Regions from separate parts of the Streptomyces sp. JLBT605 genome, predicted to be linked through region 1. Evidence: riboswitches for the same ligand, from Rfam matches in the RefSeq annotation. Region 1 holds a riboswitch; the other holds the start of a gene.
The links. A riboswitch is a leader RNA that binds a small molecule or an ion and turns the genes downstream of it on or off. The one in region 1 is predicted to bind S-adenosylmethionine.
Positions count from the first base shown of each region.

Region 2: another riboswitch for S-adenosylmethionine. It lies ahead of AC4BDD_RS22475 (aminotransferase class V-fold PLP-dependent enzyme); the one in region 1 lies ahead of thrC (threonine synthase).

Region 1 is NZ_CM177087.1:3,807,769-3,814,737, reverse strand. It holds gene AC4BDD_RS16580 (SpoIIE family protein phosphatase) at 1-83, opposite strand, end outside; gene groL (chaperonin GroEL) at 327-1,949, opposite strand; gene AC4BDD_RS16570 (cold-shock protein) at 2,291-2,494, opposite strand; gene AC4BDD_RS16565 (MoaD/ThiS family protein) at 2,904-3,179, opposite strand; gene thrC (threonine synthase) at 3,176-4,489, opposite strand; SAM riboswitch class I at 4,507-4,652, opposite strand; gene AC4BDD_RS16555 (glucosyl-3-phosphoglycerate synthase) at 4,863-5,894, shown strand; gene AC4BDD_RS16550 (alpha,alpha-trehalose-phosphate synthase (UDP-forming)) at 5,989-6,969, shown strand, end outside.
Region 2 is NZ_CM177087.1:5,148,334-5,155,302, reverse strand. It holds gene AC4BDD_RS22490 (hypothetical protein) at 1-207, opposite strand, end outside; gene AC4BDD_RS22485 (rhomboid family intramembrane serine protease) at 390-1,097, shown strand; gene AC4BDD_RS22480 (Lrp/AsnC family transcriptional regulator) at 1,094-1,375, shown strand; gene AC4BDD_RS22475 (aminotransferase class V-fold PLP-dependent enzyme) at 1,430-2,836, opposite strand; SAM riboswitch class IV at 3,008-3,125, opposite strand; gene trpD (anthranilate phosphoribosyltransferase) at 3,237-4,304, opposite strand; gene qcrB (cytochrome bc1 complex cytochrome b subunit) at 4,532-6,163, opposite strand; gene qcrA (cytochrome bc1 complex Rieske iron-sulfur subunit) at 6,160-6,969, opposite strand, start outside.

The DNA.
Region 1 (6,969 bases):
CCGGGGTCGGCGCCCGGGGGCGGGTCCGGGGCCGGGCCTGGGCCGGGCTCCGCACCGCGCGTTCCGCCGCCCTGTCCCGGCACTCGACCCGCCTCCGCCGTGCGACATCCCGCGGGGCACCACGGCGCCGCGGCATGTGGACGGCCCCGACGGTCGGATACGGCCCTGACGGCCGGCCACGGCCATCAGCGCCCACGACGCGCACACGGCACCACAGCCCCCGCGCCATCAGGATAAGCCGGGCACTCCGGATACGCCGCTGGGGCGGCACCCTCCGCAGAGGATGCCGCCCCAGGGCTTGAGGACGGTTGATCAACCAGAGTTGATCAGAAGTCCATGTCACCGCCCGGCATGCCGCCCGGAGCGGCCGCGGCGGCCTTCTCCGGCTTGTCGGCGATGACGGCCTCGGTGGTGAGGAACAGCGCGGCGATCGACGCGGCGTTCTGCAGCGCGGAGCGGGTGACCTTCGCCGGGTCGATGATGCCCTCGGCGACCAGGTCGACGTACTCGCCGGTCGCGGCGTTCAGGCCGTGGCCCGGGGTCAGGTTGCGCACCTTCTCCACCACGACGCCGCCCTCGAGGCCGGCGTTGACCGCGATCTGCTTGAGCGGGGCCTCCAGGGCCAGCTTCACAGCCTGGGCACCGGTGGCCTCGTCACCCTCGAGCTCGAGCTTCTCGAACACCTGGGACGCCTGGAGCAGGGCCACGCCACCACCGGCGACGATGCCCTCCTCGACGGCGGCCTTGGCGTTGCGCACCGCGTCCTCGATGCGGTGCTTGCGCTCCTTGAGCTCCACCTCGGTGGCGGCGCCGGCCTTGATGACGGCCACGCCGCCGGCCAGCTTCGCGAGGCGCTCCTGGAGCTTCTCGCGGTCGTAGTCCGAGTCGGAGTTCTCGATCTCGGCGCGGATCTGGTTCACGCGGCCCTGCACCTGGTCGGCGTCACCGGCGCCGTCCACGATGGTGGTCTCGTCCTTGGTGACGGTGACCTTGCGGGCGCGGCCGAGCAGGTCGACGCCGGCGCTCTCCAGCTTGAGACCGACCTCCTCGGAGATCACGGTGCCGCCGGTGAGGATGGCGATGTCGCCGAGCATGGCCTTGCGACGGTCACCGAAGCCCGGGGCCTTGACGGCGACGGACTTGAAGGTGCCGCGGATCTTGTTGACGACCAGGGTCGCCAGGGCCTCGCCCTCGATGTCCTCGGCGATGATCAGCAGCGGCTTGCCCGACTGCATGACCTTCTCCAGCAGCGGAAGGAGGTCCTTCACGTTGGAGATCTTGGAGTTGACGATCAGGATGTACGGGTCGTCCAGGGACGCCTCCATACGCTCCATGTCCGTCGCGAAGTACGGGGAGATGTAGCCCTTGTCGAAGCGCATGCCCTCGGTGAGCTCAAGCTCCAGCCCGAAGGTCTGCGACTCCTCGACGGTGATGACGCCTTCCTTGCCGACCTTGTCCATCGCCTCGGCGATGAGCTCGCCGATCTGGGTGTCGGCGGCGGAGATGGAGGCGGTGGAGGCGATCTGCTCCTTGGTCTCCACGTCCTTGGCCTGCTCGAGCAGGGCGGCGGAGACGGCCTCGACGGCCTTCTCGATGCCACGCTTGAGGGCCATCGGGTTGGCGCCGGCGGCGACGTTGCGCAGGCCTTCCTTGACCAGCGCCTGGGCGAGGACGGTCGCGGTCGTCGTGCCGTCACCGGCGACGTCGTCCGTCTTCTTCGCGACCTCCTTGACCAGCTCGGCGCCGATCTTCTCGTACGGGTCCTCGAGCTCGATCTCCTTGGCGATGGACACACCATCGTTGGTGATCGTGGGGGCGCCCCACTTCTTCTCGAGGACGACGTTGCGGCCCTTGGGGCCGAGGGTGACCTTGACGGCGTCGGCGAGCTGGTTCATCCCGCGCTCGAGGCCGCGCCGCGCCTCCTCGTCGAACGCGATGATCTTGGCCATGTGAAGTGGTCCTCCCAAGACGGGGTGGATTGCTCCGGACCGCGCCTGGCGCCCGCGACGGACGGCCTGCCTGCCCTTGCGGTTCCTTGCCCCGCGGGCCTGCGGGCCTCACCGACCCGGTCCTTCTTTGTCACTCTCACTCGGAGAGTGCTAAGCAATGATTAGCACTCGGCACCCGAGAGTGCAAGCTGTTGGGGCGGCACTCGAAAGGGTGAGGCGACGCCGGAGGGGCGTCCCCGGACCGCCTCCCGGCTCCACCCGCGGACAGACGGAAGGGCCCGCACCCCAGCGGGGTGCGGGCCCTTCCGTTCGCTGACGTCAGCGGTCTGCTGCCTCGGCGCTCAGGCCGACACACGGACCATGTCCGCCTGCGGCCCCTTCTGACCCTGCGAGATCTCGAACTCGACTCGCTGGCCCTCCTCAAGGGTGCGGTAGCCGTCCATCTGGATCGCGCTGTAGTGGACGAACACGTCCGCACCACCGTCGACCGCGATGAAGCCGTACCCCTTCTCCGCGTTGAACCACTTGACGGTGCCCTGAGCCATTCCTAACTCCCCTATTACTGGCCCTTGCACAGGACCGCACTCCGCGGACCCGGGTCAGACCTCACCTCCCGGTCAGTGGGAGGCGTGCGCCGGAACGCGTCGACCGCCGCTGAATGTATCTGCCCAACTGCCCAGCGCAACAGGTCAATCGGACGAGAAATCCGGAGGCGGCCGAGTGGCACTAAGCGGAGAATTACGGGGATTCAGGGCAAGTCGGGCCGGGCATAGCGGATCAACCCGGCAATTGGTGCACACAATTTGCTCACAACTTGACGGGTTCTCATATGTGATGGCGATGCGCCTGCGGGGGATTCGAGTTCAACTGTATCGCGCTTCGAAACACGGAATCGCCCCGTCCGTTTCTATCAGGACGAGGCGATTCCGGTATTACGGGGGGTTCGGGCGTGGGTCAGCCGCCCGCGACGGCCGGAATGATCGAGACGCCTGCGCCGTCCGGAGTGGCCGCCTGCAGGCCGCCCTCGAAGCGCACGTCGTCGTCGTTCACGTAGACGTTGACGAAGCGGCGCAGCTTGCCCTGGTCGTCCAGGACGCGCGCGGCGATGCCCGGGTGGTTCTTCTCCAGGGACTCGATGACCTCGGCGAGGGTCGCGCCCTCGGCGCTCACCTCGGCCTGCCCGCCGGTGTAGGTACGGAGAATGGTCGGGATTCGGACGTTGACGCTCATGCGAGGCCAGCCTCTCGGAACGATTCCAGCGTGGGGCGGATGGTTGCGGACGGCCCCGTCGTGGGCGCGACCGCGTCCAGCGTCTTGAGGCCGTCACCGGTGTTGAGGACGACGGTCGTCAGGGCCGGGTCGAGCAGGCCGTTGTCGATGAGCTTCTTCGTCACCCCGACCGTCACCCCGCCCGCGGTCTCCGCGAAGATCCCCTCGGTGCGGGCCAGCAGCTTGATCGCGTCCACGATCTGCTCGTCGGTCACGTCCTCCACCGCTCCGCCGGTGCGGCGCGCGATGTCCAGGACGTACGGGCCGTCCGCCGGGTTGCCGATGGCGAGGGACTTGGCGATGGTGGCGGGCTTCACCGGCCGCACCACGTCGTGCCCGTCCTTGAAGGCGCGGGAGACCGGGGAGCAGCCCTCCGCCTGAGCGCCGAAGATCTTGTAGGGCTTGTCGGCCACCAGCCCGAGCTGGATCAGCTCCTTCAGCCCCTTGTCGATCTTGGTGAGCTGGGAGCCGGAGGCGATCGGGATGACGATCTGGTCCGGCAGCTCCCAGCCCAGCTGCTCGCAGATCTCGTAGGCCAGCGTCTTGGATCCCTCGCCGTAGTACGGGCGGAGGTTGACGTTGACGAAGCCCCAGCCCTCGCCGAGCGGGTCGCCGATCAGCTCCGAGCAGAAGCGGTTGACGTCGTCGTAGGTCCCCTCGATGCCGACCAGGTCACCGCCGTAGACGGCGGCCATGACGACCTTGCCGGCCTCCAGGTCGTGCGGGATGAAGACGCAGGAGCGGAACCCGGCGCGGGCCGCGGCGGCGCCCACCGCGCCGGCGAGGTTGCCGGTGGAGGAGCAGGAGAGGGTGGTGAAGCCGAAGGCGCGGGCCGCCTCGACGGCGATGGCGACCACCCGGTCCTTGAAGGAGTGGGTCGGGTTCCCCGAGTCGTCCTTGATGTGCAGCGCGCCGGTGATGCCCAGCTCGCGCGCGAGGTTGTCGGCCTTGACCAGCTTGGTGAAGCCCGGGTTCAGGTTGGGCTTCTCCGCGACGTCGCCGGGGACGGGGAGCAGCGGGGCGTAGCGCCAGATGGAGTTCGGTCCGGCCTCGATCCGCTTCCGCAGCCCCTCCGGATCGCCGGTCGGCAGCGCGTAGGCGACCTCCAGCGGACCGAAACACTCCGCGCAGGCGAAGATCGGGCCGAGGGCGAAGCGCTCACCACACTCGCGACAGGAGAGCGCGGTGGCGGGGCCGAGGGCCACGGTCTTCGAGTCGGCTCCGCCGACGGGGGTAGAGGTGGTTCCGGATTCGACAGCTTGCACAGCCATGGAGGCGAGGCCCTTTCTCCTCATCTTCCTCACGACGCACCTCGCCGTGAGACGGAATTGGCACCTTCCCTAGCCGGGAGCCTCACGTGAGATGAGTTAAGAACCGGCTGGAGGGTTGCCGGGGCTTCAACGGGCCGTGTCCCTCTGCCCCTCTGGATGAGCGGTATGGCGCTGGGCGATGCCCAGGCGTTTGTCGGCGGAAGGGACCCCGGCATGCGACGGTCCTCCGCGTTGTTCAAGACTGTATCCGAAGCCTCGGAGACGGGAAGGGCCGTTCCGAACCGCGAGATGCGTCACCCGGCGCGTACGCGCGACCACCAGCGCGTACCCACCCGTGCCGCTGATCACCGCTCACACAGGGGAGTCGTACATCGTGCTGGAAGAGGTGGAGCGCTGGCTGGCCCAGCGGTCCTGGTCCGCTGCCGACCGTCCGCTCGACCAGCTGCTCGCCGCGAAGGGCGCCACCGGGACCACGGTGAGCGTGGTGCTGCCCGCGCTCAACGAGGAGGCCACGGTCGGCGCGATCGCCGCCACCATCCGGCGCGAGCTGATGTCCCCCACCGCGCCACTCGTCGACGAGCTGATCGTGGTGGACTCCGGCTCGACGGACCGCACCGCCGACGTCGCCGCCGCGGCCGGCGCCACGGTGGTCCACCGGGACTCCCTGCTCCCCCGGCTCCCCGCCCTGCCCGGAAAGGGCGAGGTGCTGTGGCGTTCGCTGCTGGCCACCAGCGGCGACATCGTCTGCTTCATCGACGCCGATCTGCGGGACTTCTCCGCCGAGTTCGTCTCCGGGATCGTCGGCCCGCTGCTGACCGATCCCGAGGTGCAGTTCGTCAAGGCGATGTACGACCGGCCGCTGGTGGCCGGGCCGGAGGCGCCGGGCCCGGGCGCCGGGCCCGGGCCCGATCGGTCAGCCGCCGGCGCGGCGACGGGCCAGGGCCAGAGCCAGGGCCAGGGCCAGGGCGGCAGGGTGACCGAGCTGGTCGCCCGGCCGCTGCTGAATCTGCACTGGCCGCAGCTGGCCGGCTTCGTACAGCCGCTCGGCGGGGAGTACGCGGCCCGCCGCAGCCTTCTGGAGCGGCTCCCCTTCCCGGTCGGATACGGCGTCGAGCTGGGCCTGCTCGTCGACTCCCTGCACACCGTCGGCCTGGACGCCCTGGCCCAGGTGGACGTGGGCGTCCGCATCCACCGGCACCAGGACAGCCAGGCGCTGGGCCGGATGGCCGCGGCGATCTACCGCACCGCCCAGCTCCGGCTGGCCCGCGGCCATCTCATCCGGCCCCGCCTGACCCAGTTCGAGCGGGCGGAGCGGGGCTTCGTGCCGCGCACCACGGCCGTGGACACCGAGGAGCGGCCACCGATGATCGAGATCCCGGAGTACGCCACGCGCCGCGCGGCCTGACCCACCACGCCGCCTGACCCGTCCCGCACGCCCCGGGTAGTGCGAGCGGCGCAGCTCACGTTTGCGCGCCGCGGCGCGCGGCTAGGCTCGCGGCATGGCGTTCGACCGCTCAGGCGCCCAGGGCGCCCAGGTCCTGGTGGCTTCCAACCGCGGCCCGGTCTCCTACACCCCGGGCGACGACGGCACGCTCATCGCCCGGCGCGGTGGCGGCGGCCTGGTCTCCGGACTCAGCGCGATCGGCCCGAAAGCGTCCGAGGCGCAGCCATCGGACGCACGACCATCGGGCGCACAACCAACAGGCGCGCAACCGGCAGCCGCGCACGCCGTCGACTCGGTGTGGGTGTGCGCGGCGCTGGGCGAGGGGGACCGGGAGGCGGCGCGGCGGGCCGGGGGTGGCCATCTCGACCCGGCCGACACCGGCGGCCAGCGGGTGCGGATGCTCGACATCGCCCCGGAGGTCTTCGCCGCCGCGTACAACGACATCGCCAACTCGGTGCTGTGGTTCGTCCACCACCTGCTCTACCAGACCCCGCTCGACCCGGTCTTCGACGACCGCTTCCGCACCCGCTGGGCGGCGTACGAGGGGTACAACGCGGCCTTCGCGGACGCGCTCGCCGGCGAGGCGGCGCCCGGCGCCACCGTGCTGGTGCAGGACTACCACCTCGCACTCGTCCCCGGGCTGCTGCGCACCCTCCGCCCCGACCTGCGCATCGGCCACTTCTCGCACACCCCGTGGGCGCCGCCGGACTACTTCCGGCTGCTGCCCGACGACATCGCGGCGCAGCTGCTGCGCGGCATGCTGGGCGGCGACCGCGCGGCCTTCCTCACCGAGCGCTGGGCCGGCGCGTTCGCCGACTGCTGCACGGCGGTGCTCGGCGCGGAGGTGGTGCGCGACGGGACGGAGGTGGAGGTGCGCGCCGAGGGGCGCACCACCCGGCTGGGTGTACACGGGCTGGGCGCCGACGCGGAATTCCTCCGCCGGCGGTCGCGGCAGCCGGACGTGGAGGAGCGGCTGGTGGCCCTCCGCGAGCAGATCGGCGCCGGGCGGCGGACGATCGTGAGGGTGGACCGTACC
Region 2 (6,969 bases), 1.3 Mb from region 1:
GATCTGGTCGACCGCGTTGCACCAGCGGCAACGCACCGACTCGATGGTCTCACTGACCACCTGGCGCTCCTCGATCGCCGGCTCCCCGGCCAGATCCAGGTGGACGTACTCCACGGCCTTGGTCGACCGGGTCACGTCGAAGCGGGTGAGGTTGCCGCACAGGGTGCAGCGCCACCGGGTCCGGTCGGTCGGCTCGGGAACGGCCATCGTCTCGTCCTCTTCTCGGGATGCCGCGGGCGCCGCGGCGCACATCCTGGGCGCGGGCACGATGTCCATGCCGCGTGCTGTAACCCTACGGCCTGAGGGGTGCCGGGCGCCGGGGCCTGTCGCCACCGCGGCCGCGGCGAGGCACTCTGGGCAGGTTCCACCCGGTACGCCATGATCTGTGCGTGATCGAGACGCCAGCAGCTCCCGGCCGGCCCACCGTGACCTACGCGCTCATCGGCGTCTGCTGCCTGGTCTTCGCGATCGGTCCGGCCTCCGGGTTCAACCCCGGTTACGGCACGGGAGGGGAGCTGCTCCGCCGGCAGACGGAGTACTTCGCGCGCTGGGGCGTGGTGCCGGAGGACTTCCTCGCGGGCCCGGACGACGCGCTCACCCCGCTCACCGCGCTGTTCGTACACGGCAACTGGCTGCATCTGCTCGGAAACATGCTGTTCTTGTACGTCTTCGGCACCATGGCCGAGCAGCGGATGGGCCGTCCGCTGTTCGCCGTCTTCTACCTGGGCACCGGCTATCTGGCGCTGGCCGGCTACGCCATCGCGCACGCCGGCTCCACGCAGCCCCTGGTCGGGGCGTCCGGGTCCATCTCCGGGGTGCTCGGCGCCTTCCTGTGGCTCTTCCCCCGGGCCCGGGTGACCAGCCTCTTCCCGTTCCTGCTCTTCCTGCCGCTGCGCTTCCCGGCCTGGGTGGTACTGATCTTCTGGTTCGCCCTCCAGTGGCTGGCCGTCCACCAGGCGGGCGATCGTCCCGGGGTGGCCTATCTGGCCCATCTGATCGGCTTCACCCTCGGCTTCCTCTTCGCCTGGGGGCGTTTCCGGGGGCCGGATAGAGTGAGGGGCGCAGCCCGTCCCAGTGAGGGAGACAGTCCACCGTGATCACCGCCATCGTGCTCATCAAGACCCACGTCGACCAGATCCCCGAGATCGCCGAGAAGATCGCCTCTCTGGAGGGGGTCAGTGAGGTCTATTCGGTCACCGGTGCGCACGACCTGATCGCGATGGTGCGGGTGCCCGGCCACGAGAACCTCGCGGATGTCATCCCCGGCCGGATCAACAAGGTGCCCGGCGTCGCCTCGACGGAGACGCACGTGGCCTTCCGTACGTACTCCCAGCACGACCTGGAAGCGGCGTTCGCCATCGGCCTGGACGCCTGACCCCGGGGGGCGCCGCGGGGGCGCTTTCGCGCCCCGGCCCCCCTGCCACAGGCGCTAGACCGCCGGGACGCAGCGCCCGTCCTCCGTGCGGTACCTCCACTTCGCGCCGTCCCGGACCAGCTCCTTCACCGCGGCGACGAACCGCTCGACGTGCTCGTCGGGGGTCCCGGCGCCGAAGCTCACCCGGATGGCGTTGAGCGACCTTCCCTCCTCGCCCGCCTTCGGCGAGGAGGGGTCCACACCCGGCGCCGCCTCCGGAGCACCGCACTCCCCCGGGTCCTGGGCGTCGCCGCCCAGCAGGGTGCGGACCAGCGGGTGGGCGCAGAACAGCCCGTCGCGCACCCCGATGCCGTACTCGGCGGAGAGCGCCGCGGCCAGGTGCGAGCTGTTCCAGCCCTCCACCACGAACGACACCACGCCCACCCTGTCTGCGGTGTCGTCGCCGAACAGCGACAGCACGCGCACCTCGGGCACCTCGGCGAGGCCGGCCAGGACCCGGGTCAGCAGCCGCTGCTCACGGGCGACCAGGGCCTCGAACCCGGCCTCGGTCAGCGCCTTGCAGGCGGCGGCGACGGCGTAGGCACCGATGACGTTGGGCGAACCGGCCTCGTGCCGCGCCGCGCTGGTGTGCCACTCCACGTCCACCCCGCCGTCGGGCCGGCGCGCCACCGTGCGGCTCGCCCCGCCACCGGCCAGGTACGGATCCGCCTCGCGCAGCCAGTCCGCCCGCCCGGCCAGCACCCCGGCGCCGAACGGGGCGTACAGCTTGTGCCCGGAGAAGGCCACCCAGTCCACGTCCGCCGCCGCGATGTCCACCGGGTGATGCGGCGCCAGTTGCGCGGCGTCCAGCACGATCCGCGCCCCGTGCGCATGCGCGGCGGCCGCCAGCTCCTCCACCGGCCACAGCTCGCCGGTCACGTTGGAGGCGCCGGTGACGCACACCAGCGCCGGGCCGTGGGGCTCGCGATCGGTGAGCGCCCGCTCCAGGCTCTCGACCGCTTCGCGGCGCGACCGGGGCGCGGCCAGGTAGGTCACCTCGACGTCCGCCCGGCGCTCCCAGGGCAGCAGCGAGGCGTGGTGCTCGGTCTCGAAGACGAAGACCCGGGTGCCGGCGGGCAGCGCGGCGGCCAGCAGATTGAGCGAATCCGTGGTGGACCGGGTGAAGACGACCTGGTCGTCGGGGCGGCAGCCGAGGAACGAGGCGACCTGCCCGCGGCTGTTCTCGAACAGTTCGGTGGACAGCTGCGAGAGGTAGCCCGCTCCCCGGTGCACGCTGCCGTAGTACGGGGCGTAGGCGGCGATGTCGTCCCAGACCCGCTGGAGGGCGGGGGCGCTGGCGGCGTAGTCCAGGGCGGCGTAGGTCACCTCGCCACCGGTGACGAGCGGCACCCGAACGTCCCGTCCCAGAACGGGCAGCGGGGCACAAATCGACGGGTCGGCGGCAACGGTGGAGACAGACATGGCGAACTCCCGTGGGGAAGGCAGGCGAAACCCACTGCGCGGCGGCAGGGCAACGCGCGACAGCGGAGAAAAGGAGAGAGGGGTGTGCGGAAGAGGGGCCGACGGGCCCTATCGCATTCGCTTGCTCACGAGACTGCTCCCTTGAGGACCAGGACCCCAGGGATCGCAAGGGGTCCGCGCTTGCCGCAGACCTCGCTGCCTGCGGCCTGGTCATCACCCGGGGCACCCCGCCACGGACGGAGGGTTGCCGGACAGCGGGCCGGGGCCGTAGTCGCTGTCACTCGTGACCTGACGGGAAGTATGCCAAATGATCGCCGCAGCGCAAGTAGCCGTCCGCATGACGGGACGGCGATGGGGCCGGACCACCGGTCCGGCCCCATCGGCGGACTCCGCAAGGGAGTTACACGTTGCTGGCCTCGACCCAGCGCTGCAGGGCCCGCTGGGCCGAGCCCGAGTCGATGGACTCCGCGGCCCGGTCGATACCGGCCGCGATCTGCTCCGTCAGCGACCCGGGGCCCGGGTCGAGGGCGACCAGCGCGGCGGCCGCGTTCAGCAGCACCGCGTCCCGTACCGGGCCGCGCTCGCCGGCCAGCAGCCGCCGGGCCACGTCCGCGTTGTACGAGGCGTCGGCGCCGCGCAGCGCCTCCACCGGCACCAGGTCGATGCCGACATCGCGCGGGTCGAAGCGCTCCGGGCGCACCGTGCCCTCCTGGACCACCCACACCTGGGAGGGCGCGGTGACGGTCAGCTCGTCCAGGCCGTCCTCGCCGCGGAAGACCAGGGCCGACGAGCCCCGGTCGGCCAGCACGCCGGCGATGATCGGCGCCATCCGGGCGTCCGCGACCCCGGTCGCCTGGGCGGTGACCCTGGCCGGGTTGGTCAGCGGGCCGAGGAAGTTGAAGGTGGTGGGGATGCCCAGCTCGCGCCGGGCGGGCGCGACATGCCGCAGCGAGGGGTGGAACCTGACCGCGAAGCAGAAGGTGATGCCCGCTTCCTGGGCCACCTCGACGACGCGCCCCGGCGACAGCTCCAGGTTGACTCCCAGCTTCTCCAGCACATCGGAGGATCCGCTGGCCGAGGAGGAGGCGCGGTTGCCGTGCTTGACCACCTTCACCCCGGCGCCGGCCACGACCAGGGCGGACATGGTGGAGATGTTGACCGTCTTCGCCTGGTCCCCTCCGGTGCCGACGATGTCGACGGCCGGCCCCTCCACCTCGATCAGGGTCGCGTGCTCGTACATCGTGCGGACCAGCCCGGACACCTCGGCGACGGTCTCGCCCTTGGCGCGCAGCGCGACCGCGAAGCCGGCGATCTGCGCGTCGGTCGCCTCCCCGCGCATGATGCGGTCCATCGCCCAGGCGGTGTCGTCGGCGCTCAGGTCCACCCCGCGCAGCAGCGAGTTGAGAATCTCCGGCCAGCTGGTGGCCGTCGCACGCGGGTCGCCTCCGACTGGGCTGACAACGTCCATGGTCCGCTCCTGGATCCGCGGTGGGCTGAAAAGGCGGTCCGCCTGCCGCAGGCGGGGCCGTCAGCCAGCCTAGCGGCGCACCGCCGCCCGCCGCGGTCCTGCCCGCAGGGCGGACGCCGGGTTGGACGGTCCGGGAAACACGCCAGGGACAGGCCGAGGGCCCCGGTCCACCCCCGTGGGGGCGGGCCGGGGCCCTCGGCTGTGGCGTCAGCTCGACGAGCGGATGATCAGTGGTGGCCGTGGCCTTCGGTGATCTCCTTGTACTCCTCGGCGGTCGGCTTGGGGATCTGCGTGCCCTCGCCGTAGAGGCTCTTGGAGAGCTTCACACGGAGCTTCTCGGAACGCGTCACCTTGCGCCGCACGCCGTTCTCGTCGACCTCCGGCTCCAGCTCCAGCGGCTTGGGCTGGTCGTGCGAGGTCAGCTTGTGCAGCTGGTCCTGCGGGAGCGGCTCGTGCACCTCGATGAACTCACCGTGCGGCAGGCGCTTGATGATGCCGGTCTCGCGACCGTGCAGCACCTTGTCGCGGTCGCGGCGCTGCAGACCCAGGCAGATCCGCTTGGTCACGACGTAGGCGATCACCGGGCCGGCGAACATGCCGATCCGCACGAACCAGGTGACCTGGTTGATCGAGAGCGAGAAGTGGGTCGCCCACAGGTCGTTACCGCCACCGATCAGGGTGATCATGTAGAGGGTCACCCAGGCCACACCGAAGGCGGTGCGGGTCGGCCGGTTGCGCGGCCGGTCCAGGATGTGGTGCTCGCGCTTGTCACCGGTGGCCCAGGACTCGACGAACGGGTACACCGCCAGCGCGATCAGGACCAGCGGGAAGATCACGATCGGGATGAACACACCCAGGACGAGGGTGTGACCCCACGCGCTGATCTCCCAGCCCGGCATCACACGGACCAGACCCTCGGCGAAGCCCAGGTACCAGTCCGGCTGGGCGCCGGTGGACACCTGGTCCGGCCGGTACGGGCCGATGGCCCAGATCGGGTTGATCGTGGCGATCGCGGAGATGAACGCGATGACACCGAAGACCAGGAAGAAGAAGCCGCCCGCCTTGGCCGTGTAGACCGGGAAGAGCGGCATGCCCTCCACGTTCTTCTCGCTCCTGCCGGGCCCGGGCCACTGGGTGTGCTTGTGGTAGAAGACCAGGATCAGGTGGGCGACCACCAGGCCCAGCATGATGCCGGGCAGCAGCAGGATGTGGATCGAGTACAGCCGCGGAATGATGTCCATGCCGGGGAACTCGCCGCCGAAGAGGAACATCGACAGGTACGTGCCGATCAGCGGGATCGACAGCAGCACACCCTGCATGAAGCGGATACCGGTTCCGGAGAGCAGGTCGTCCGGCAGCGAGTAACCGGTGAAACCGGTGAACATGCCGAGGACGAAGAGCAGGAAGCCGAAGACCCAGTTGATCTCACGCGGCTTGCGGAACGCGCCGGTGAAGAACACCCGCATCATGTGGACGAGCATGCCGCCCAGGAAGATCAGCGCGGCCCAGTGGTGGATCTGCCGGATGAGCAGACCACCGCGGACCTCGAAGCTGATGTCCAGGGTCGAGGCGAACGCCTCGGACATCCGCACACCCTGCATCGGGACGTACGGACCGTGGTAGACGACCTCTTCCATGCTGGGGTGGAAGAAGAGCGTCAGGTAGACACCCGTGAGGATGATGACGATGAAGCTGTAGAGGCAGACCTCGCCCAGCATGAACGACCAGTGGTCCGGGAAGACCTTGCGCAGGCCGCCCTTGGCCAGCTTGTAGGTGCCCAGCCGACCGTCCATCCAGTCGGCGACCCGCTCGCCGGCCGGAGCCTTGCCCCTGCGTCGCGTTTCGGTAGTGGTGCTCATCCGCGCTCCCAAAAACCAGGGCCGACGGGCTCAGCGAAGTCGCCCATGGCTTCGAGGTAGCCCTCGTCGTTCACAGTGATCCGCAGCTGCGGCAGGGCGTGACCGGCCGGGCCGAAGATCACTCGGCCGCCGTCGGCGAGGTCGAACGTCGACTGGTGGCAGGGGCAGAGCACGTGGTGCGTCTGCTGCTCGTACAGGCTGATCGGGCAGCCGACGTGCGTGCAGATCTTGGAGAACGCGACGATGCCGTCGTGCGACCAGTCCAGCTCGCGCTTGTCCTTGATGTCCTCCGGCTTGATCCGGACGATCATCAGGGCGGCCTTGGCGATCTGCATCTGGAAGTCGTGGTCCTCCTCGCTCATGCCCTCGGGCATGGCGAAGGTCAGCGAACCCACGGGGATGTCCTCGGGACGCAGCGCCGTCATGGTGTTCTGGTTCATCAGGCGCTTGCCCTTGGCCCACTTGGTGTGCCGGAGCTTGTCCTCCGGCAGCGGACCGAGGTCGCGCAGCAGCACCAGGCCGGCGAGCGGCACCAGGGTCAGCGCGCCGAACATCGTGTTGCGCACCAGCTTGCGGCGGCCGAAGCCGGAGTCCGCGACGCCCTGGTTCCAGTCCTCGAAGACCTTCTCGCGAAGCTCCGGGGTCGCCTCGATCGGGTGACGCTCGTTGAACTCCTCGTGGTCCGACATCAGGGTGCGGGCCCAGTGGACCGCGCCCGCGCCGATGCAGAAGAGGGCGATGGCGAGCGTCAGGCCCAGCGCGAAGTTGAGCGAGCTGATGTGGCCGAGCGGGAAGACGTAGACGAT